2 regions of the Devosia chinhatensis genome follow, and region 1 is predicted to be linked to the other one. Evidence: predicted binding sites of a transcription regulator. Region 1 holds the regulator's gene; the other holds the start of a gene.
What was found. The regulator LexA, encoded in region 1, represses DNA repair genes until DNA is damaged. The targets are predictions, from matches to a motif close to TGTTCNNNNTGTGTTCNG.

Region 2: uvrA (excinuclease ABC subunit UvrA) is a predicted target of LexA. The motif match lies at 1,817-1,834, and genes of this name have one in related genera.

The regions. Positions count from the first base shown of each region.
Region 1 is NZ_JZEY01000054.1:1,374,445-1,381,926, reverse strand. It holds gene VE26_RS06635 (2-dehydro-3-deoxygalactonokinase) at 1-704, opposite strand, end outside; gene VE26_RS06630 (IlvD/Edd family dehydratase) at 994-2,802, shown strand; gene lexA (transcriptional repressor LexA) at 3,292-4,008, opposite strand; gene VE26_RS06620 (molybdopterin molybdotransferase MoeA) at 4,091-5,293, opposite strand; gene moaC (cyclic pyranopterin monophosphate synthase MoaC) at 5,290-5,772, opposite strand; gene trpC (indole-3-glycerol phosphate synthase TrpC) at 5,769-6,584, opposite strand; gene trpD (anthranilate phosphoribosyltransferase) at 6,581-7,482, opposite strand, start outside.
Region 2 is NZ_JZEY01000054.1:1,580,476-1,587,957, forward strand. It holds gene VE26_RS07585 (sensor domain-containing diguanylate cyclase) at 1-1,116, shown strand, start outside; gene ssb (single-stranded DNA-binding protein) at 1,157-1,669, opposite strand; gene uvrA (excinuclease ABC subunit UvrA) at 2,079-4,973, shown strand; gene VE26_RS07600 (DUF1489 family protein) at 5,208-5,633, opposite strand; gene VE26_RS07605 (glutathione S-transferase family protein) at 5,630-6,307, opposite strand; gene mgtE (magnesium transporter) at 6,628-7,482, opposite strand, start outside.

The DNA of each region.
Region 1 (7,482 bases):
CAGGGGGGGCTGCGGTCGGAGAGGAGCATTCCTGCGCGGACCTTGAACAGGCGGCCCAGCAGGTCCTCGGGATGATTGAGGCCTTCGCGGGCGCCGCTATCGAACCCATCGTCCCGCTCGGCGTCGTCGAGCGGACCGGAGAGCGAATGTCGCAAGACGGAATGGGTCTTGAGCAGGTCGAACATCTCGCCTGTCATGGCGGTGGTGAAGCGGGCGATATGCGTGCCGTTCAGCACCGCCCATTTCGAATGTGTTCCGGGCATGCAGACGATGCCCGCATAGCCCGGGACAAGCTCGGAGAGGCCCAGAAGCTGGGTTTCTTCCCCGCGCATGACGTTTTCACCGCCCTGGCGCTGGCAGACGCCCGGCAGGATGGACACGGAGAGCGGCATGTCGCCCATGGGCGGACGCACCGCACGGCCAGCCAGATCCAGGAGGTCGGCCGGCGCGTCGAGATAAGGCGCTTCCATCCAGCCCTGGCGCGCGCCGGCCATGCCGCAGACCAGCACCTCCACCGGGCCCGCAGGCAGCGGAAGATTGGCCAGGACGTCCGTCAGCGCGGCCGGAAACTGACCAGGCGCAAGCTTGCCCATGCCCTTATCCGATCCGGCGGAAGCGACGATGTCCCCTTCAGCGCCCAGACCCCAGGCGCGCAGATTGGACGTGCCCCAATCCACCGCCACCCATTCGATGCTTGTCGTCAAACTCGATCCTCACCCATAATTATGGTCCCGGCATGCGGCACCTTTAGCGGCGCTGCGTCCGCGTCGCCAGCCGCGAAGAATTTGCTCCCGTCCTAGCCCGGGCGGGCCGGTTCTGGCTTGCCGGCCAGTAAGATGGAGCAATCGCTGCGGCAGATGTCTAGCATTTCCATCGGCCCGAAGGAATTGTATGATTTTTTCGCCGGAGGACATTCACATGTTCGGCTGGCGTGCTAGAAGGGTTTCCAGCAAGGCCTCCAAGTCCGGATGCGGACGATTTAGGATGATGATGATGAGTGCAGACACTGGCGGCGCGGGCAGCCGCAAACTGAGATCGCGCGCCTGGTTCGACAATCCCGACAACCCGGACATGACCGCGCTTTATCTTGAGCGCTACATGAATTACGGCGTGTCGCGCGAGGAATTGCAGTCGGACAAGCCGATCATCGGCATTGCCCAGACTGGGTCGGACCTCAGCCCCTGTAATCGCCACCACATGGTTCTGGCCGAGCGCCTGCGCGAAGGCATTCGCGAAGCCGGCGGCATTGCCATCGAGTTCCCGGTGCATCCGATCCAGGAAACGGGCAAGCGCCCGACGGCAGGTCTCGACCGCAACCTGGCCTATCTCGGCCTGGTCGAAGTTCTCTATGGCTACCCGCTTGACGGCGTCGTGCTGACCATCGGCTGCGACAAGACCACCCCGGCCATGCTGATGGGCGCGGCCACGGTCAACATCCCCGCCATCGCTCTGTCCGTGGGGCCGATGCTGAACGGCTGGCACAAGGGTGAGCGGACCGGTTCGGGCACCATCGTCTGGAAGGCGCGCCAGCTCCTGGCCGCTGGCGAGATCGATTATCCCAAGTTCATCGAGCTGGTGGCCTCTTCCGCGCCGTCGACCGGCTATTGCAACACGATGGGCACGGCTTCGACGATGAATTCTCTGGCCGAGGCGCTGGGCATGCAGCTGCCCGGTTCTGCGGCTATTCCGGCGCCCTATCGCGACCGTCAGGAGATGGCGTACCGCACCGGCAAGCGGGCGGTGGAGATGGTGCACGAGGACCTCAAGCCCTCCGACATCCTCACCAAGGAGAACTTCCTCAACGCCATCGTGGTCAACTCTGCCATCGGCGGCTCGACCAATGCCCCGATCCATATCAATGCCATTGCCCGCCATATCGGCGTCGACCTCAATATAGACGAATGGCAGAGCCACGGGCTCAAGGTGCCGCTGTTGGTGAACCTGCAGCCGGCGGGCGAATATCTGGGCGAGGACTATTACCATGCCGGCGGTGTTCCGGCGGTGGTGAACGAGCTGATGGGCCAGGGCCTGATCCACGAGAATGCGCCCACGGTCAACGGCAAGACCATCGGCGAGAATTGCCGGAACACGGTGATCGAGGACGACAAGGTCATCCGGCACTTCGACAATCCGCTCAAGGCGGAGGCCGGGTTCCTGGTGCTGCGGGGCAATCTGTTCGACAACGCCATCATGAAGACCAGCGTGATCTCGCCCGAGTTCCGGGAGCGCTACCTCTCGGACCCGGTTCATCCGGGTATGTTCGAGGGCAAGGCGGTGGTGTTCGACGGTCCGGAGGACTATCACCACCGCATCGACGATCCCTCGCTCGAGATCGACGAACATACACTGCTGTTCATGCGCGGCGCGGGCCCGATCGGGTATCCGGGCGCCGCAGAAGTCGTCAACATGCGGCCGCCCGATTACCTGATCAAAAAGGGCGTGCATTCGCTGGCCTGCATCGGTGACGGTCGGCAGTCGGGCACATCGGGTTCGCCTTCCATTCTCAATGCGTCGCCGGAAGCAGCGGCGGGTGGCAACCTCGCTATCCTCAAGACCGGCGACCGGGTGCGGATCGACCTCAACAAGGGCGAAGCCGATATCCTAATCTCGGATGAGGAAATTGCATCACGCCGTGCGGCTCTCGAGGCCGATGGCGGCTACAAATTCCCCAAGCACCAGACACCCTGGCAGGAGATTCAGCGCGGGCTGGTCGACCAGCTCGGCAGCGGCGCGGTTCTACGTCCGGCGGTCAAGTATCAGCGGATCGCCCAGAATGAAGGCATTCCGCGCGACAATCACTGATTGCTTCGCGCCATCACATATGGCCGGCCCCGAGATGATTGGGGCCGGCTTTTTTTTCGAAGCGAACCCGGCGAGGCGTGGCCTCGGGTAAAAGGTGCGCAAAAGGGGTGAGACGTCCGCCTCGCCGGGTCGACAGGCCAGTGTTCCGCTTCTCTCGCCCCGTGCCGACATGCCTGCCCGCACCGGATCGACTGGACTTCATCTCCGGCGCTGTTGCCGCAAGATGTCGCCGAGATGGCAAGACAGCCACCATCCTGGCAATCCGCAGCCCGGCTTATGGGTCTGCAGGGAGAAAAACGGGCTTCGATATGGGCGACCCCACATCACCTGCCATTGCCGCCCAACCACTCGTCATGACCGCGCTTCAGGAAGCAATGGCGCAAGGATAGGCTCAGCGAATGGTGCCGGGGATAAGTGGCTTGGTGACAATCGGGCGCAAACGCAAAAAGCCCGCCATGGGCGGGCCTTTCCGACAGCGCAGACATTTGCTCAGTATTTGCGAAGCAGGCCCACGAGACGACCCTGGACCTTCACCCGATCCGGCGGGAATATGCGGGTTTCATAGGCGGGGTTGGCCGCCTCGAGGGCCACCGTGTCGCCCTTGCGGCGCAGGCGCTTGAGGGTTGCTTCCTCATCATCGACAAGCGCCACGATGATCTCGCCGGTGGATGCATGTTCCTGCTTCTTGATGAGCACGGTATCGCCATCGAAAATGCCGGCTTCAATCATCGAATCACCACGCACCTCAAGGGCATAATGCTCGCCTGCGCCGAGCATTTCGGGCGGCACAGCGATGGTGTGGGAATGGCTCTGAATGGCCTCGATGGGCGTACCAGCGGCAATGCGCCCCATGACGGGAATGGAAACCGGACGGGCATAATCATCGGACAGACCGCCCGAGCGGGCCGGCGGGGACGCCACCTTGCCCAGATTGCCCTCGATGACGGAGGGCTCGAAGCGCGCCTTGCGACCGCCCAGGGACGGGTTCATCGAATCGGGGAGCTTGACGACTTCAAGCGCGCGGGCGCGATTGGGAAGACGGCGGATGAACCCGCGCTCTTCCAGCGCAGTGATCAAACGATGGATGCCGGACTTGGACGCCAGATCAAGCGCATCCTTCATTTCATCGAAGGAGGGCGGAATGCCGCTTTCTTTCATCCTTTCGTGGATGAACATCAGCAATTCATGTTGTTTGCGCGTCAGCATCGGCCCTCGACCCCAGAATCGGAACATAGACGGAACGACTATAAGTGTTCCATTTATGTTCTGCAATAACCCGTGCGGAATTCTAGAAGGCGTCGATGGGCAGGGCTTCAACGAGCGTGCCCGCGCGCTGGCCGGGATCGTTCTCGGGTTGCACGATCAGCATGTCCGCGCCCGCCAAGGACGAGGTGTGGCCGCTGTCGGTCTGGGCAATCGGCAGGAGGTGCGGTCCTTCCGGCAAGTGGACCAGGCTTGCGCGCATGAAATGGCGACGGGCGGCATTTGGCGGCGTATCGGCCGCCAGCGGAAGACGCCAATGCTCGGGCTCATCGAGACCCAGCCAGGCGCGCAGGGTCGGCTTGATGAAGACCAACGCCGTCACCATGGCCGACACCGGATTTCCGGGCAGGCCGAAGACGAGCGTCTTGCCGCGCGTTCCGAACATCAGCGGCTTTCCGGGTCGCATGTTAATGCGCCAGAAGTCGAGGGTGACGCCCATATCTTTCAAGGCATCCTGCACCAGATCGTGTTCGCCGACCGATGCGCCCCCGGTGGTTATCAGAATGTCGGGGGCGGCGGCAAAGGCGTGCTCCAGCCTGTCGCGAAGAGCGTTAGCTTGGTCCTCGACGATGCCGTGGTCGGTCATCGCTTCGGCATAGGGGGCGAGCATGGCGCCGAGGCCGAAGCTGTTGGACGCCACGATCTGATCCTGGCCAAGGGGCGTGCCGGGCAGAACCAGTTCGTCGCCGGTGGCCAGGAGGCCGATCCGCGGGCGGCGGGAGACGGCGAGCGTCGCGGCATTTGCGGCAGCGGCCACCGCGATGCGCATGGGCGTCAGGCGCGTGCCGATGTCGATGAGGCTCTGGCCATTGGTGAAATCATTGCCGCGCGGGCGGATGCTGTGGCCAAGGCGGGCAGGGGCAGTGAACCGGACAAAATCGCCCTCGCGCACGGCCTGTTCCTGCATGATGACGGTATCGGCGCCGGCGGGCACGGGCGCGCCAGTGAAGATGCGAACCGCTTCCCCTGGAGCAATGCTTCCGGCGAACGCGGCGCCGGCCTGAGACATCCCGACGATCCTCAGGCGTGCGCCTTCCGCGACATCGGCGGCGCGCATGGCATAGCCGTCCATGGCGCTGGCATCGAAGGGCGGCTGGTCATGGCGTGCGAGGAGCGGCTGGGCCAGGACGCGACCCTCCGCGGAAGACAGAGGGACCTCTTCGGCCACGATTTCGGGCACATGGGCGAGAATGGCCCTGAGGGCGTCTTCGACGGGCAGGAGGCTCATGACGTGCGCACGAAATCGCCGGACTTGCCGCCCGACTTTTCGACCAGGCAAAGATCGGACACGACCATGGCGCGATCGATGGCCTTGGCCATGTCGTAAAGGGTGAGCGCGGCGGTGGACGCGGCCAGCAAGGCTTCCATTTCCACACCTGTTTGGCCGGTGGTTTCGGCGCTGGCGAGGATCAGTAATGAGGCTTCGCCATCGGCTTTTATGTCCACGCTGACATGGGTCAGCGGGATGGGGTGGCACAGGGGAATGAGATCTGCGGTCTTCTTGGCAGCCATGATCCCGGCAATGCGGGCCGTGGCCAGCGCATCGCCCTTCTTGAGCCCGCCTTCGAGAATCGTGGCGATGGTCTCGGCCTGGCCGGACAGGCGTGCCTGCGCGACAGCCCGGCGACGCGTAACCGCCTTGTCACCGATATCGACGATGTGGGCCTCGCCCTTGTCATTGAGATGGGTGAGGCGCGGGGAAGTCATGGGCTGACCGTTTCGGGAGCGCCCTTGAGCAGGGTGCGCGTGGCGGCAATGACATCCTCCTGTCGCATCAGGCTTTCGCCGACAAGGAACGTGGCGACGCCGCAGCGGTCGTCGAGCATGCGCAGATGTTCGTGGTTGACGATGCCGCTTTCGCTGACCAGCGTGACGCCGTCGGGGATGCCGGCCGCCAGGGTGATAGTGGTTTCCAGCGTGGTCTCGAAGGTGCGCAGATTGCGGTTATTGATGCCGATGAACCTCGATTCGAGCGCCAAGGCACGGTCCAGTTCGATGCGGTCATGGACTTCCACCAGCGCATCCATGCCCCATTCATTGGCGGCGTCGATGAGGTAGCGGGCCACGTCGTCGCCAATGGCGGCGAGGATGATCAGGATGCAGTCCGCGCCCCAGGAGCGGGCCTCGGCGACTTGATAGGTTTCGAACAGGAAATCCTTGCGCAGCACCGGCAGGTTGGTGGCGGCGCGGGCCTCGATCAGGTAGCTCGGCGAGCCCTGGAAGCTGGGGCGATCGGTGAGCACGGAAAGGCAGGCCGCACCAGCCGTTTCGTAGTCGCGGGCGATCTGGGCCGGATTGAAATCGGCGCGGATCAGTCCTTTGGAGGGGCTGGCCTTCTTCACCTCGGCGATGAGCGCGTATTCGCCCCTGGTCCGCTTGTCCTTGAGGGCCTTGAGAAAGCCGCGCGGAGGCGGCTGGTCATGGGCCTCGGCAACCACTTCGGCCCAAGGTCGCATGGATTTGGCGGCGGCGATTTCCGCGCGCTTATAAGCTTCGATCTGCTTGAGAAAGTCGGTCATTCCGCTCGTCCGTTCGATACCGCCACGAGGCGGGCGAGAGTTGATTTGGCCTTGCCGCTGTCGATGGCCTCGGCGGCCATTGTGATCCCTTGTGCAAGATCAGGCACCTTGTCGGCGACGAAAAGGGCTGCGGCGCTGTTCATCAGAACAATGTCCCGATAGGGGCCGGGCGCGCCATCGAGAAGCCGAGTGAGCGCGGCTGCGTTGTCGGCCGGATCGCCCCCGCGCAAGTCGTCTAGCGTGACCCGCTGGATGCCGAACTGCTCGGGCGTGATCTCGAACGTGGTGAGGCTGCCGCCCTCGATCTGGGCGACATGGGTCGGGCCGGTGGTGGTGATCTCGTCGAGGCCATCGCTGCCATGAACGACCCAGGCCTTGATGGCACGGTTGGCGAGAAGGGCAGCGGCGACCGGCTCGACCCATTCCTCGGCATAGACACCCAGGACATAGCGGCGGACGCCAGCCGGATTGGATTGGGGGCCCAAGAGATTGAAGAGGGTGCGCGTGCCCATGTCGACGCGAGTCGGGCCGACATGGCGCATGGCCGGGTGATGATTGGGCGCGAACATGAAGCCGATGCCGGCATCGCTGACGCAGCGGGCAATGGCGTCGGGGCTGAGATCGAGCTTTACCCCAAGGGCCTGCAGGGCTTCGGCGGAGCCGGACTTTGACGACAAAGCGCGATTACCATGCTTGGCAACCGGGATGCCGGCGGCGGAGACGACGATGGCGCTGGCGGTGGAAATGTTGAGCGTTCCGGCGCCGTCACCGCCCGTGCCGACGATGTCGATGGCATTTTCGGGGGCGGCAACGGGGATCATCTGTTCGCGCATGATGGACACCGCGGCGGCGATCTCCACCACGGTTTCCCCCTTGACGCGCATGCCCATGAGAAATG
Region 2 (7,482 bases), 210 kb from region 1:
CAGGCGCCGCATAATCTCGATCCTGATCTTTTCGGCCCCTTCGGCCAGGTTCTGCCCAAGGGTGACGGCTCCAGCCTGCGCTTTCTGCTCGTTGTGCCCATTCCCACCATCGACGAAACCCGTCCGATCTGGCTGGTCCTCTGGGACGACAAGAGCCGCACGGAACTGGCTGCCAATATCCTTCTGGCGCGCATGACCGAGCTCACGGCCCATGCCGCCATGGCCCGCCGCCGCTCCGCGGAGCGGCATCGCCAATATCTGATCGAGCGCGCCTCCGCCACTGCCCGCATCGGCATCTGGTCCTGCACCCTGCCCGAGGAGCACCTCACCTGGACCGACGGGGTCTACGACCTTTTCGAATTGCCGCGCGGTTCGCGCATCGACCGCACCACCACGCTGGCCATGTACACGCCCGAATCCGCCCGCCAGATGCAGGCCCTGCGCTCGGAAGCCATCGCCACCCTGGGTGATTTCAATTTCGACGCCGAGATCGTCACCGCCAGGGGCAACCGCCGCTGGATGCGCATCACCGCCACCGTCGACGGGATCGATGGCAGGCCGCGCCGCATTTTCGGCATGAAGCAGAACATCACCGAGGAAAAGCAGCTCGCCGAGCGCACACGCCAGCTGGCCGAAACCGACTCGCTGACCGGGCTGGCCAATCGCGGTCGCTTCCAGGCCCGCCTCGACGATTTGCACGGCCATCGCCACGGCGTGCCCACCGGTGCGCTGATCCTGATCGACCTCGACAATTTCAAGGGTATCAATGACGGGCTCGGCCATGCTCACGGCGACGCCTGCCTGATCGGCACCGGCCAGCGCCTGCGCCAATGCGCGCCCGCTTCGGCCCTCGTGTCACGGATCGGCGGTGATGAATTCGCCATTCTCATCGATGGCCGCGAGGCCGTGGACCTCGACGTCCTTTCCTCCGCTATCGTGCGCGCCTTCGATCAGCCCTTCCTGCTGGGCAAGACCGCCTACCATGTCGGCGCATCGGTGGGCGTGGCCCGCCGCATCGATCAGGACGCCGATACGCTTTATCGCAACGCAGATACTGCGCTTTACGCCGCCAAGTCGGCAGGGCGCGGCACCTGGCGGCAATTCCGCGCCGCCTGAATCAAAAAGGGCGGCTTGCGCCGCCCTCCTATCGCGTCCCTCAGAACGGAATGTCGTCGTCCATCCCGCCGGGCTCGAAGGCCGGCGCATTGGCCGAGGGACGCCGCGCGCCCCCGCCACCACCGCCGCCACCATTGTCCCGCACGCCGCGGAAGCCGCCGTCGCCGCCACCATAGCCGCTATTGTCGCCCGAATTGTCGCCGCGACCATCCAGCAGCGTCAGGTTCGAGTTGAAGCCCTGAAGCACCACTTCGGTCGAATACTTGTCCTGGCCGGACTGGTCCTGCCACTTGCGGGTCTGCAACTGCCCCTCGATATAGACCTTGGAGCCCTTGCGCAGATAGCTCTCGGCCACGCGGGTCAGCCCTTCCGAGAAGATCACCACGCGGTGCCATTCGGTCTTTTCGCGGCGCTCGCCGGTATTGCGGTCCTTCCAGCTTTCGGACGTCGCAATGCTCAGGTTCACCACCTTGCCGCCATTGGGCAGGTTGCGCACCTCGGGGTCATTGCCCAGATTGCCCACCAGAATTACCTTGTTCACGCTGCCAGCCATGGCACCAATCCTTCCAATTCAGTCCCGGTCTGCCCGGTCGCGGGACGCTCTCTCTATCAGCCGTTCATGCGCCGCCCGGTGCGCGGCCGCGGCCTGATCGCTGCACCATAGACCTTTCCGGCCGCCACACACGTGGCATTTACAGCTTGTTCCGCTTATGTTCTCTTTCTCCACAGAAGAGTCAAGGCCCTGCTGACATGATGTGTCAGCACCATGCTGCCACGCCGATCAAGCCGCTTGAAAGGCGCGCTGCGTTCCCATTATGTTCGCAGTGTTGTGATTGAAGGCAGCCATGCGGTCGCCGCGCTTGCGCTGCGGGTCTGGCAATCCTATTTCTTGATCTTCGCCGCAACCACCAGTCACGTCGGGCGCTGTATGCTCAGCGCCATTCCGCAGCATGGACGAAAAGATGAAGCCTTCCGCCAGCCTCAACCGCGAAATCATCGTGCGCGGTGCCCGCGAGCACAATCTCAAGGGCATCGACGTCAAGCTGCCGCGCGACAGCCTGATCGTGATGACGGGGCTTTCCGGCTCGGGCAAGTCCTCGCTGGCCTTCGACACCATCTATGCCGAGGGGCAGCGCCGCTATGTGGAATCGCTTTCCGCCTATGCGCGCCAGTTCCTCGAAATGATGCAGAAGCCCGATGTCGAGCACATCGAGGGCCTTTCGCCCGCCATTTCCATCGAACAGAAGACGACGAGCCGCAACCCGCGCTCGACGGTCGGCACCGTCACCGAAATCTACGATTACCTGCGCCTGCTCTATGCGCGCGTCGGCATTCCCTATTCGCCCGCCACCGGCCTGCCCATCGAAAGCCAGACTGTCAGCCAGATGGTCGACCGCACCCTGGAACTGCCCGAGGGAACGCGCCTCTACCTGCTGGCCCCCATCGCGCGCGGCCGCAAGGGCGAGTTCAAGAAGGAACTGGCCGATCTGATGCGCAAGGGCTTCCAGCGGGTCAAGATCGACGGCGAATATCACGAGATCGAAGACGCGCCCGCGCTCGACAAGAAATTCAAGCACGACATCGAGGTGGTGGTGGATCGCCTTGTCGTGTCCCCCGATATTTCCGGCCGCCTGGCCGAAAGTTTCGAGACCGCGCTGAAGCTGGCCGAAGGCATTGCCCTGGTGGAGCTGGCGGACGAGAAGAATGATGACGGCACCCCGCGCCAGATCACCTTCTCGGAAAAGTTCGCCTGCCCGGTTTCCGGCTTCACCATTGCCGAGATCGAACCGCGCCTGTTCTCGTTCAACAACCCCTTCGGCGCCTGCCCGGTCTGCGATGGCCTGGGCACCGAGCAGAAGATCGACCCTGATCAGATCGTTCCCGACCCCACCCTGTCGCTGCGCGACGGCGCCATCCTGCCCTGGTCCAAGACCAGCGCGCCCTATTACCAGCAGACCCTCCAGGCCGTGGTGAAACACTACGGCGCCTCGACCGGTACCGCCTGGAACGAACTGCCGCTCGATGTGCAGCATGCCGTGCTCTACGGCACCGACAAGACCAAGATCGATTTCGTCTATGACGATGGCTTGCGCCAGTACAAGACCTCCAAGGTCTTCGAAGGCGTCATCGGCAACCTTGAGCGCCGCTACAAGGAAACCGAAAGCGCCGGCATGCGCGAGGAAATCGAGAAATACATGTCTGCCAAGCCCTGCGTGGCCTGCGGCGGTTACCGTCTCAAGCCGGAATCCCTGGCGGTCAAGATCGACGGCCTGCATATCGGCAAGGTCACCGAAATGTCGATCCGCAATGCCAGCAAATGGTTCGTGGATCTGTCGGACAAGCTCTCCTCTACCCAGAGCCAGATCGGCGAGCGCATCCTCAAGGAAATCCGCGAGCGCCTGAAATTCCTCAACGATGTGGGCCTCGAATACCTCTCCATGTCGCGCAATTCCGGTACGCTCTCGGGCGGGGAAAGCCAGCGCATCCGTCTCGCCAGCCAGATCGGCTCCGGCCTCACCGGCGTGCTCTATGTGCTCGACGAGCCTTCCATCGGCCTGCACCAGCGCGACAATGCCCGCCTCCTCGAAACGCTCCAGCGCCTGCGCGATCTGGGCAATACCGTCATCGTCGTCGAACACGACGAAGACGCGATCCTCACCGCCGATTACGTCCTCGACATCGGCCCGGGTGCCGGCGTCAATGGTGGCAATATCGTAGCCGAGGGCACGCCGCAGGATATCCTCAACCACCCCGACAGCCTCACCGGCAAATATCTCTCCGGCCGCATGGGCATTTCCGTGCCCGCTGAGCGCCGCGAGGGCAAGAAGGGCAAGGCGCTCTCGATCAAGGGCGCTACCGGCAACAATCTCAAGAACGTTTCCGTCGACGTGCCGCTCGGCCTTTTTGTCGCCATCACCGGTGTGTCCGGCGGCGGCAAGTCGACGCTGATGATCGACACCATGTACCAGGCCATCGCCCGCAGGCTGAACGGCGCCCGCGTGGTGCCTGCCCCGCATGAAAGCCTCACCGGTCTCGAATTCCTCGACAAGGTCATCGATATCGATCAGTCCCCCATTGGCCGCACACCGCGATCTAACCCGGCCACCTATACCGGTGCTTTCACGCCGCTGCGCGAATGGTTTGCCGGGCTGCCGGAAGCGAAAACGCGCGGTTACGGCCCAGGCCGCTTCTCCTTCAACGTGAAGGGTGGCCGCTGCGAGAAATGCGAGGGCGACGGTGTCCTCAAGATCGAGATGCACTTCCTGCCCGACGTCTACGTCACCTGCGACGTCTGCAAGGGCAAGCGTTACAATCGCGAAACTTTGGAAGTCCAGTTCAAGGGCAAGTCGATTTCCGACGTGCTGGACATGACCATCGACGAAGGCGTGGAGTTCTTCTCGGCCGTCCCCACCATTCGGGACAAGTTCGCCACCCTCCAGCGCGTCGGACTCGGCTACGTCAAGGTCGGCCAGCCCGCGACGACCCTTTCGGGCGGCGAAGCCCAGCGCGTCAAGCTCTCCAAGGAGCTCTCCAAGCGCGCCACCGGCCGCACGCTCTACATGCTCGACGAACCCACGACGGGTCTGCATTTCCACGACGTCGCCAAGCTGCTCGAGGTGCTGCACGAACTGGTCGAGGGCGGCAATACGGTCATCGTCATCGAGCATAATCTGGAAGTCATCAAGACCGCCGACTGGATCATCGACCTTGGCCCCGAAGGCGGCGATGGCGGAGGCGAGATCGTCGCCATGGGCACACCCGAGGAGGTCGCGGCCAATCCGCGCTCTCACACCGGCACCTTCCTCAAGGAAGTCATGGACCGCCGCCCGCATTTCGCCACGCGGGCTGCGGAATAAGCCCTCGGTCTGCTCGCGTCCGGCCTTCGGTACGCCGGGCCATCCACCACGTCATTGCCCGGCTTGACCGGGCAATCCACGCCATGCCCCGACATCCTCTGCACCACCCGGTCTAACTGGGTGGTGACGATTAAGTCTGTCGGGTAAGGGCGACACCTCGCCCATCCGAATGGGTGACGGGTATTGCGATCCGCCTTTTCAGGCACCCCGCTCGCAAAGAACGAAGAAGACAGGCTAGATCAGCCCCATCCTTGCCAGTTCTGCGGCGAGCTCCACCGAGTTCTCGTTATCGTTCCCTTCCATGTCCGGCGGCGCATCCTCGGGCCGCAGATAGCGCCAGCCCTGGAACGGGCGCTTCGGATAAGGCAGGGTGCGGACGATGTCGGGCGCCATGATGATGTCGCAGTAATCCTTGCCCTCGGCATCCGTATGCGAGCCCAGCCGCAGGATGCGCTGCCGGCAGAGAATCGCGCCCGACATGACCCAGTAGATTGAGGAGACGCCCTCCATCTCTTCGCGCCGTTTCGGCATCATGCGCGTGCGATGGACATGCACGTCCTCGCCGTAATCGGCACCCCACCAATGGGCGCGCTGATCGCGGTAGCTTTCCAGTTCCTCCACGCTGGCCACGCCAACGCAGAGCTTCACCATATGGATCATGCAAGGGTCCCCGGCGCGACCCGGCCCTGGATCACGTCGATTTCGTCGTCGTCCACCACCCAGGGCTCCTGCAGCGCCTGGTTGCGCCAGTCCTGGAAGGCCGGCAGGGCGTAGATGGCCTCCACATAGCGGCCGGCCACGTCCGAGACGGGCAGGTCATAGGTGCGGATACGGGTGGCCAATGGCGCGAACATGGCGTCCGCCGCACAGAATTCGCCGAAGAGATAGGGCCCGCCCGATCGTTCCAGCAGCCCGCCCCACAGCGTCTCGACGCGATGCAGGTCGCCCCGCACACTGTCGGGATCAACCTTGCCGGGATGGCTCGCCCGCAGGTTCATCGGCGCATGATTGCGCAGGGCGGAAAACCCGGCATGCATTTCTGCCGCTGCGGCCCGCGCCAATGCGCGCTGCTGGCGGTCCGTCGGCCAGATCGGCTTGTCGGGAAAGCTGTCGGCCAGATATTCGATAATGGCGATGGTTTCCGGAACCACCAGCGTGCCGTCGATCAGCACCGGCACCTTGCCGGTAGGCGAACGCGCTGCAATCGCCTCGCGCCAGCCGGGCCCGGAAAGCTGCATCACCTCGTCCTCGAACGGAATGTCGAAATGCTTCAGCACCAGCCAGGGACGCAGCGACCAGGTCGAGTAATTCCGATTCCCGATCAAGAGCTTCATGGAACAACCTCATATTCAAGACGAAGGGCGCCCAGTGGCCGGGCGCCCTTCACCGTAATCTTCTGAGTGAATAACTCCAGCGTATGTTCTAGACGCCAGCTACTACGGAGAAAACCAGCCCCATCGAAACGAGGCATACCAGGGCCCAGCTCACGGTGTGAAAGACATTGGCCTTCGGTTGACTGCGCATAGATTGCTCCTTGTCAGTCGTCCACTCCGACCCTCAAGGGGCCGGTGATGAATCGTTAACCGTCTCGCAGATGGGAAGCAAGCGGCCAAACTGCAACACTCCACAGCCGCCTTTGTTGCACGATTGCGCCTTAGAATAGCCCGAACCACAGCCCGGCAATCCCCAGAAAGGCAAAGAAACCAACGATGTCGGTAATGGTGGTGACGAACACCGCCGAGGCAATGGCCGGGTCGGCCTTGAGCCGGTCCAGCGTCAGCGGAATGAGAATTCCGAACGTTCCGGCCACGATCATGTTGATGACCATCGCCATACCGATCACCACGCCCAGCCCCACATCGCCATAGCGCAGCGCCGTGACCAGGCCGAGCAGGATGGCAAAGATCACGCCGTTGACGAAGCCCACCACCATTTCGCGCCGGATCAGCCGTCTGAGGCGCCCGCCATCGAGCTCGCGCATGGCCAGCGCCCGGACCGTCACGGTCATGGTCTGCGCGCCGGCATTACCGCCCATCGACGCCACGATGGGCATCAGCACGGCCAGCGCCACCATCTGTTCGATCGTGGCGTTGAAGAGCCCGATGACCAGCGACACGAGCACGGCGGCCACCAGGTTCACGCCCAGCCAGGGCGCGCGGCTGCGCACCGTGTCCGCCGTGGTGTCCGACACGTCCTCGTCGCCCACGCCGGCGAGCAGCTTGATATCCTCTTCGGCCTCTTCCTGGATGACGTCGACAATATCGTCGATGGTCAGCACGCCCACGAGCCGCCCGTTCTCGTCGACCACGCCCACTTCCACAAGGTCATAGCGCTCGAAGCTGCGCGCCGCCTCTTCCTGGTCCTCTTCGGCCTTCACCAGCACCAGATTGCTGTTCATGATCGCATCGATCTTGGTGGCCCGCTTGGTGCGCAGGAACCGGTCGAGCGGCAGCGTGCCGAGCACCTTGTAGGCCGCGTCCACCACATAGATCTGGTAGAATTCGTCCGG